Regions from separate parts of the Fusobacterium sp. FSA-380-WT-3A genome, predicted to be linked through region 3. Evidence: riboswitches for the same ligand, from Rfam matches in the RefSeq annotation. Region 3 holds a riboswitch; each other region holds the start of a gene.
The links. A riboswitch is a leader RNA that binds a small molecule or an ion and turns the genes downstream of it on or off. The one in region 3 is predicted to bind S-adenosylmethionine.

Region 1: linked by a shared signal. The riboswitch ahead of metK (methionine adenosyltransferase) and the one ahead of HF862_RS08990 (methionine ABC transporter ATP-binding protein) in region 3 are both predicted to bind S-adenosylmethionine.
Region 2: linked by a shared signal. The riboswitch ahead of HF862_RS03585 (MetQ/NlpA family ABC transporter substrate-binding protein) and the one ahead of HF862_RS08990 (methionine ABC transporter ATP-binding protein) in region 3 are both predicted to bind S-adenosylmethionine.

Annotation. Positions count from the first base shown of each region.
Region 1 is NZ_JABAFQ010000015.1:14,884-18,168, reverse strand. Features, by position in the region: gene HF862_RS08290 (HU family DNA-binding protein) at 1-276, shown strand, start outside; gene metK (methionine adenosyltransferase) at 413-1,567, opposite strand; SAM riboswitch class I at 1,651-1,737, opposite strand; gene HF862_RS08280 (tRNA1(Val) (adenine(37)-N6)-methyltransferase) at 1,782-2,459, opposite strand; gene HF862_RS08275 (stage 0 sporulation family protein) at 2,463-3,285, opposite strand, start outside.
Region 2 is NZ_JABAFQ010000003.1:87,107-90,391, reverse strand. Features, by position in the region: gene HF862_RS03590 (FAD-dependent oxidoreductase) at 1-524, shown strand, start outside; gene HF862_RS03585 (MetQ/NlpA family ABC transporter substrate-binding protein) at 637-1,428, opposite strand; SAM riboswitch class I at 1,540-1,628, opposite strand; gene HF862_RS03580 (YoaK family protein) at 1,738-2,409, shown strand; gene HF862_RS03575 (TetR/AcrR family transcriptional regulator) at 2,639-3,217, shown strand; gene HF862_RS03570 (OmpP1/FadL family transporter) at 3,248-3,285, shown strand, end outside.
Region 3 is NZ_JABAFQ010000018.1:29,668-32,952, reverse strand. Features, by position in the region: gene HF862_RS09000 (hypothetical protein) at 668-1,027, opposite strand; gene HF862_RS08995 (deaminase) at 1,050-1,493, opposite strand; SAM riboswitch class I at 1,679-1,766, shown strand; gene HF862_RS08990 (methionine ABC transporter ATP-binding protein) at 1,873-2,880, shown strand; gene HF862_RS08985 (methionine ABC transporter permease) at 2,870-3,285, shown strand, end outside.

The DNA.
Region 1 (3,285 bases), on a different contig from region 3:
AGTAAAGAAGAAGCAAAAAGACAAGTAGAAGTTTTTGTAGAAGTATTAAAAGAAGCACTTGCAAAAGAAGAAGTTTTAGTTTTTAGAGGGCTAGGAACTTTCGAAAGAAAAACTACAAAAAGAGCTGAAGGAATTAACCCTAGAACAGGGGAGCCTATTAAAATAACTCCTAAAAACTATATAAAATTTAAAGTTGGTAAAGACTTATCTGATAGATTAAATGTAAAAAAAGAAGAACCTAAGAAAAAAAGAACTTGTAAAAAGAAAGCTAAATAAATAAATTCAAAAAATTTTAGTAAACTAAATGATTAAAGCTTCTAATAGCTTTCTATGGTATCATAGAAAGCTATTTTTATTTTTTAAAATTTAAAATAAAAAGGATATTGTATAAATACAATATCCTTTTCTTTAATTACTTATTAAAATAATTTTTTAATTCTTCAACTTTATTTAATTGTTCCCAAGGAAGTTCTATATCTGTTCTTCCTATATGCCCAAATGCTGCTAAATCTTGATATCTAAATTCACAACTTCTAAGTTTTAAGTCTCTTTCAATTCCTCTTGGTGTTAAGTCAAATATTTTTGAAACCCCTTTTGCCAATTCTATTTCATCTACTTTTCCTGTTCCAAAAGTATCAACTTTTACTGATGTAGGTTCTACTACTCCTATTGCATAAGATAATTGTACCTCACATTTATCAGCTAATCCTGAAGCTACTATATTTTTAGCTACCCATCTAGCTGCATAAGCTGCTGACCTATCTACTTTTGAAGGGTCCTTTCCAGAAAAAGCTCCTCCACCATGTCTAAAGTATCCACCATAAGTATCAACTATTATTTTTCTTCCTGTAAGCCCTGTATCTCCATGAGGTCCTCCAATTTCAAATTTTCCTGTAGGATTTATAAATATTTTTTTAACATCTTCAAATTTTAAATTATATTTTTCCAATACAGGTTTTATTACTAATTCTCTTACATCATGATGAATTTGTTCTTGTGTTACAAATTGATTATGTTGAACTGAAACTACTATTGTATCAACAAATTTTATATTTCCTTCTCTATCATAAGCTAATGTTACTTGAGATTTTGCATCTGGTCTTGCCCAAGTAAGTACTCCTTCATTTCTTAATTCAACTAATAATTTTAAAATTTCTCTTGATAAAACTAATGCTAAAGGCATTAATTCTGGAGTTTCTTTTACAGCTCCTCCAAACATTATTCCTTGGTCTCCAGCTCCTCCTACATCTACTCCCATAGCTATATCTGGAGATTGAGAATGTATTGAACTAAATACTCCACAGTTATCATCAAATCCCATTCCTGGTCTATACCCTATTTCATGAATTTTTTTTCTAACTATATCTTGAATATCTATGTAAGTTTTTGTTGTTATCTCTCCACCAACAATAACTTGACCTGTTGTACAAAATACTTCACAAGCTACCCTAGAATTTGGGTCATCTTTTAAACAAGCGTCTAAAACAGCATCTGATATTTGGTCTGCTACTTTATCTGGATGTCCTGGTGATACACATTCAGATGTAAAGTAAATTAAATCTTCCATTAATTCCTCCTAATAATAAAATCAAAAATAATTTAAAAATAAAAAATCCCTTTCCAACGAAAGGGATATAATCTTACAAATAATCCCCATCTAACTGGAATTAGCACCACACAAAATAGTAGGTTGCTGAGACATCACAGGGCCATTCCCTCCGTCTCTCTTGATGGTCAAGATTTATTATATAATACTTTATTAAAATTGTCAATATTTATTTTTAGTATCCTTCCTCTTCCAAAAATAATGGTGGTACTACTTCTAACTTATTTTTTCTCCCTTTTGATGCCTGAATTAAAATAAGATTAGAATTTTTATTTCTATCAAAGTAAACAAATTTTATTTTTTTAGGAGAAAAATTATTTTTTTCTAGTTCTTTTATAATTTCTGATAATCTAAAACTTCTATGCACTAAAAAAAGTTCCCCTCTTGGTTTTAAAAGTCTTTTACTATTTTTTATTAATTCTCCTAAATTTAATTTAATTTCGTGACGAGAAATCTTTTTATTTTCATTCTCAGAAATTTTTTTCCCATCTAAAGACATATAAGGAGGATTGGAAATAATATAATCATAATAATTTGATTTACTATATTCCTTTACATCTCCATAGACAATCTCTATATTTTTTTCTAATTTATTTTCTGAAACATTCCTCTTAAAAATATCTAAGGATTCCTTTTGAATTTCTATCCCTGTAATATTTTTCATATTTTTTCTTTTAGCTAATAATATAGGAATTATTCCAGAACCACTTCCTATATCTAGTACTTTTTTTTCTGGATTTCCTTCAAAAAAATCTACTAAAATTATTGGGTCTACAGAAAACCTAAATCCATCTATTAATTGATATATTTTTATATCATCGTCAAAAGTTGTTATATTTACAATTTCTTCCATATCTTACTCTTTTTCTAGAAGTGCCAAATTACTTCCATCTTCTGATACAATAGGACTTTCGTTTTGTAATTTTTTAGCTTCTTTTCTATTAAATTTGACTTCTTCTATATCAAATTTAGTTATACCTATATTTGGTAAATCTACATATAAAAAACCATTAAGTGGACTTATACTGATTACTTTTCCTTCTCCTTTTTCTGTTTTTACCATTTGATTTACAGCTGGGAATGATTTTAAAGCTTCTTCATATTGTTGATATTCGTAATTTATACAACAAAGTAATCTTCCACAAACTCCAGATATTTTAGATGGATTTATTACAAGTCCTTGGTCTCTAGCCATTTTTATTGATACAGAATTAAATTTATTAATAAAAGTTCTACAACATAACTCTTTTCCACAAACTCCTATATCTCCTAAAATTCTAGCTTCATCTCTTACACCAATTTGACGTAATTCTATTCTAAGCTTAAATATGTTAGCCAAATCTTTTACTAAATCTCTGAAATCAATTCTTCCCTCTGCTGTAAAATAAAAAATAAGTTTTGTTTTATCAAAAGTAAACTCTGTATTTATAAGTTTCATTGGTAATTTATGAGTAACTATTTTTTCTTTACAAATTATTTGAGCTTTTTCAGCTTCTTTTCTTAAATCCTCATATTTTTTTATCTCTTCTTCACTTGCTTTCTTTAAGACAGGTTTCAAAGGTAGTACTAATAATTTTTCAGAAAGTACCATAGGTGTATTATATATTACTCCTATCTCTTGCCCTCTTACTGTATCTACTAATACTTTATCTCCTTTTTTATAAACTTCATCTTTATTT
Region 2 (3,285 bases), on a different contig from region 3:
TAATTCAAATGGCAAAAGAGATTGGAAGTACAAATGATAAAATTCAAGTTAAAATTTATGAAAAAACAGATATAGAATTAGCACAAAAAGGTATTGATTTAGAAAAATTACCTGCTATTGCTATATTAAATGATAAAGGGGAATTTTCAAGAATAAAATATACAACTGTTCCTACAGGACATGAATTAAATTCATTTATTTTAGCTATGTATAATGTATCAGGACCAGGACAAAAAATAAGTGATTCATTAATTGAAAGAATATCTAAAATAGATAAAAAATTAAATATAAAAATAGGAATTTCATTAAATTGTACTAGATGTCCTGAGACAGTTCAATCAACTCAAAGAATAGCTGTTGAAAATCCAAATGTTGAAGTAGAAGTAATAGATGTATTTGCTCACAAAGATTTCAAGAAAAAATATGATATATTAAGTGTACCAGCAATGGTTATAAATGATAAAGACCTTCGTTTTGGAAAATTATCAATAGAAGAAGTTGTGGATATATTAGAAAAAATATAAATTAAATATTTCAAAATAAGATGGGTGTTACAAATTAATTTGTAACACCTTCTTTATTTTTAATCTTATCTTACTTTAATATGATAAATTTTCCCAAAATTATCAACTCAAGTTAGAAAGTTGCTATTACAGAACCTTTATATTTTTCATTTATAAATTTTTTAATATTTTCAGTTCTAAGTTCATCAACTAAAGTTTTTACCTCAGAATCATTTAAATTTTCATCTCTAACAGCTACAACATTGGCATAAGGAGATTCAGCTCCTTCAATGGCAATAGAATCTTTTATAGGGTCTAAATTAGCTTGAAGAGCATAGTTACAATTTATAACAGCCACATCAACATCTTTTATTACACGAGGAAGTTGAGGAGCTTCAATAGATTTGAATTTTAATTTTTTAGGATTTTTTATGATATCAAATTCAGTAGCACTAAGGTCTGTAGGGTCTTTTAAAGTAATAATTCCTTTATTATGAAGAAGTAATAAAGCTCTTCCACCATTTGTAGGGTCACTAGGAATAGCTATAACTCCACCTTTTTTTATTTCATCTAATGATTTATATTTGTCAGAAAATACAGCTATTGGAGAGATAAAAATTCCTTCCCCAATTTGAGAAATTTTTAAATTTCTCTCTGTTTTAAATTTTTCAAGATAAGGTGTATGTTGGAAAAAGTTTGCATCTAAATCTCCATCAGCTAAAGCTAAATTAGGAGTAACATATTCATTAAATTCAATAATTTCTAAATCTATTCCTTTTTCTTTTAATTGAGGTTTTACAGCCTCTAAAATTTCAGCATGAGGAACAGGTGAAGCTCCTACTTTAAGAGTCTTAGAAAATGAATAATTTCCTAGTAGAGAAAAAGCCACAAGTGTTGTAAATAATTTTTTTGATAAGTTTGTCATATTATCATCTCCTTAAAATTTTTTAAATTATAAAAAATATCACTCTTAATAAAAAATCTCTAAATTTTTCATCAAGAAAATTTAGAGATATAAGGAATAGATTATTAATCTAAACCATCTACATGGAATTAGCACCACACTTTACAAAGTAGGTTGCTGAAACATCATAGGGCCAGTCCCTCAGTTTCTCTTGATGGATATTTTTTATTTTGTGTATGATATAATAAAAAAATAGATTTGTCAACTATTTTTTTTATTTTTTCTTTATGCTATAATAAAGTTGGAATTACATACAATGAGGTGATAAAAATGAACAAGATATTTCAGATGTCTGAACGATATAGGGTAGGTCTAATTTTAGCTGTTGTTGGAGGTTATTTAGATGCCTATACTTATATATGTAGAGGAAAAGTTTTTGCTAATGCTCAAACAGGAAACATAGTTTTATTTGGAATAAATCTCATAGAGAAAAGATGGGAAAGTGCTTTAGAATATTTTACTCCTATAATGGCTTTTGTGATTGGAGTTCTTTTGTCAGAGTTTTTTAGAAAAAAATATAATAAAGAATTTTTACATTGGCGACAAAGTATATTATTATTGGAGATGATAATTTTAATAATAGTAGCTTTTATTCCTATTGGAGATTTAGATATTTTAGCAAATGTATTAATATCTTTTGTGTGTTCACTTCAGGTAGAGTCTTTTAGGAAGTTTAGAGGTAAAGCCTATGCTTCAACTATGTGTACAGGAAATTTGAGAAGTGCAAGTGAAGCTCTTTATAAATCTTTGGTAATAAAAAATAAAGAAGATTTAAAAAGTAGTATGAATTACTTTGGAATTATAACTTTTTTTATAATAGGTGGAATGATAGGAGCTATTATTACAAAGAAATATTTAGAAAAATCTGTCCTTTTTTCTGTAATTGGATTAATGATAGTTTTTATAATGATGTTTATAAATTACGATAAAGAAAAAATATAAAAAGAAATCAATTATGATTTCTTTTTTTTTATAAGTTTATATATTACTATTGTAATTTTAATATTGATAAATTATAATGAAAAAAAATAATAATGTTATGAAATAAAAAATAAAAATTATTTATATATTGACTTTTTAAGGAAATATATAGTATAATTTTTTTTGTTCGTAGAAAATATGTTTTTTTATTTTATAATAATGTTATGAAAAGAATAAAAAGGAGTTTTTTATGGGAAGAAAATTAAAGTTCACAAGAGAGGAAATATTAAATAAAGCATACGAAATTTTAGTAAGAGAGGGAATGAAAAAAATCTCAGCTAGAACAATAGCCAACGAGTTGGGAATATCTACTATAGGTGTCTACTCTAATTTCAAATCAATGTCAGATTTAAAAAATGAACTTTCATTACTTGCTAAAAACAAACTACTGGATAAAGTAAAAATTAATTATACAGAACTTGGACTTTTAAATATAGGAATAGGAATTTGTCTTTTTGCTAAAGAGGAAAAAGCTTTATTCAGAGCTATATTTATGAGAGAGAATTTATCAGAAGAATTTTTAAATGAAATTACTAGAGATTTGATAAATTTAGTTTATAAAGGATTTAAAGAAAGTGACAAATATAATGTTTTAAAAGATAGTACTATCAATTGGATGATAAGAAAAGGTTGGTGGTACACTCACGGATTTGCTTGTTTAATTTGTTCAGGATTTTATAATCCAACTTATGAAATGATTGAAAGTGAGCTTCGTGAAGTTGGTTATCTTATTTTAAAACAAGCTATGAAAATAAATTCAGAAAAATAATAAAAAATTATATAAATCAAGGAGAAAAAAATGAAAAAAACACTTATGTTAATGGCTTTAATAGCTTC
Region 3 (3,285 bases):
TTTTAAATATTATTTTATTAAATATATTTTTATAATAAATTTTTTATTATAACATATAATAATTTTTATACCTAAAAGGAATTTTTTGAGGCTTTCTTTTTCTTAATAACCATAGATTTTAATTTTTTTATTAACTTAATATTTTTATAAAAATTTCTATTTTATCATATAATAATTTTTATACCTAAAAGGAATTTTTTGGGGCTTTCTTTTTCTTAAATAACCATAAATTTTAAATTTTTTTATTAACTTAATATTTTTATAAAAATTTCTATTTTATCATATAATAATTTTTATACCTAAAAGGAATTTTTTGAGGCTTTCTTTTTCTTAAATAACCATAAATTTTAAATTTTTTTATTAACTTAATATTTTTATAAAAATTTCTATTTTATCATATAATAATTTTTATACCTAAAAGGAATTTTTTGGGGCTTTCTTTTTCTTAAATAACCATAGATTTTAATTTTCTTTATTAACTTAACATTTTTATAAAAATTTCTATTTTATCATATAATAATTTTTATACCTAAAAGGAATTTTTTGAGGCTTTCTTTTTCTTAAATAACCATAGATTTTAAATTTTCTTTATTAACTTAATATTTTTATAAAAATTTCTATTTTATCATATAATAATTTTTATACCTAAAAGGAATATTTTTTGGTTTTATTTTTTTCTTTTAAAGAAATCTTTAAAAGATTTTTTATTGGCATCTCTCATTTGTTTTTCTTCTCTTTGTTGATTTCTATAATTTGACCAATTAGGGTCATTTTTCATATTTTTCTTAAGTTGACTCATATATCTGTATGTAGCCTTAGCTGAATTATATCTGTAAACAATATTATTTTTAGCATCTCTAACAGTGTCAACAAACCCAATAAAAAAGCTTGTAATATTATTTCCTATTAAAGAAAATCTAGTAGCTTTATATATATGTCCACAAGAAGGACATTTAAACTTTGCTGGTTTATTAATTATTCTCATCTTTTTTTTACAGTTTGGACATTTTATTGTAAGTTTTCTCATTATGTATTTCTCCCTTTTATTTTTATTCATCAAAATTTAGAACTATAGTTTTTCTATTTGTTTTTAGTTTTCTATATTTTACCCCTGACATATCAAGCATTTTTTTTGAGGCTATATCTGTAGGGGTCCCACTATATTTTTCTGATAAAAACACTATCTCTTTTATCCCACTTTGAATTATAGCTTTGGCACACTCATTACATGGGAAAAGAGCTACATATAAAGTACAACCTTTTAAACTCTTTGTACTGTTAAGTATGGCGTTTAATTCAGCATGACAAACATAAGGATATTTTGTTTCTAAAAAATCCCCCTCTCTATCCCAAGGAAGTTCATCATCATTACAACCTAAAGGAAGTCCATTATATCCTACACCAACTATTTTTTTATCCTCAGTAACAATACAAGCTCCTACTTGAGTTCCTGGGTCTTTGCTTCTCTTACCTGAAAGTAAAGCAACTCCCATAAAATATTCATCCCAACTTATATAATCTTCTCTTTTCAAAGTTTACCTCCAATAATAACTTGAAATTTGTTCTCTTTAAGATTATCATACATTATTTTCATGATTTTTCAAGTTTTTTTTAGATTTTTTTATTTTTCTATTGACAAATATCTTTTTTTATTATATCATAGCACAAACAAATAAATAATCCATCAAGAGAAACTGAGGGACTGGCCCTGTGATGTTTCAGCAACCTACTATTTTGGTGTGGTGCTAATTCCAGATAGATGGCGATGACCAATAAACAATCGCAATATCCTCTAAGTTATCTTGATGTAGATAATTTAGAGTTTTTTTTTACAATTTTATTTTACACAATCAAAGAAAAGAGGGATGTTAAATGATTTATATTAAGAATGCTAACAAAATATATCCTAATGGTCTTCATGCTGTAAAAAATGTCAATTTACATATTAGTAAAGGAGATATTTTCGGAATAATTGGACTTAGTGGAGCTGGAAAATCATCTCTTATTAGGCTCTTAAACAGACTTGAAGAGCCTACTAGTGGAGAGATAATAATAGATGGAGTGAATATAGTTTCTCTTGGAAAACAAGAATTACTTGAAAAAAGAAAGAAAATTGGAATGATATTCCAACATTTCAACCTTTTATCTTCAAGAACAGTAGGAGAAAATATAGCTTTTGCTCTTGAAATAGCTAATTGGAATAAAAAAGATATAGATAAAAGAGTAGATGAACTTTTAGAGCTTGTAGAACTTTCTGAAAAGAAAAATTCTTATCCTAGCCAATTAAGTGGGGGACAAAAACAAAGGGTAGCCATAGCTAGAGCCTTGGCAAACAACCCTGAAATATTACTTTCAGATGAGGCAACTTCAGCCTTAGACCCTAAAACTACAAAATCTATTCTTGAACTTATAAAAAATATTCAAAAGAAACTTGGACTTACTGTAGTTATGATAACTCACCAAATGGAAGTTATAAGAGATATTTGTAATAAAGTCGCTGTTATGGCCAATGGAGAAATTGTGGAAACTGGTGGAGTACACCATATTTTCTCTGCTCCTCAAGCTGATATAACAAAAGAGTTAATTTCTAATCTTCCTAACGATAACCAAACTACTGTTGAATTGGTTAAGAGAGAGGGAAAAAGTATCATTAAACTTAAATTCCTTGGTTCTATAGCTGAAGAACCTATACTTTCAAAAGCTATTAAGAAATTTGATATAGACTTTAGTATAATTGGAGGTTCTATTGAAAATCTTTCTACTATGCAAGTAGGGCACTTATTTATAGAACTTTCTGGACATTTAGATGAACAAAAAGATGCTATAAATTGGTTCAAAGAAGAGGGAGTTTTTGTGGAGGTGATATACGATGGTATTTAATATGATTCTTACTTCAACTTTAGAGACTTTATACATGGTATTCTTCTCAACTATATTTTCAATGGCAATAGGATTTCCAATCGGTATTCTTTTAGTAGTAACTAGACAAGGAAGTATTTTAGAAAAACCAACTTTAAATAGATTTTTAGAAATTTGTATCAATACTTTAAGGTCTTTCCCATTTATTATTCTTATGATTTGTGTATTTCCACTTTCAAGAATAATAGTTGGTACAACTATAGGGGTAACAGCTGCTATAGTACCTCTTTCAATATCAGCAGCTCCTTTTGTGGCTAGAATGGTTGAGGGAGCTTTAAGTGAAATTGACAAAGGGCTTATTGAGGCAAGTTCTAGTATGGGAGCAAGTAACTTCACTATAATATTTAAAGTTATGATTCCTGAAAC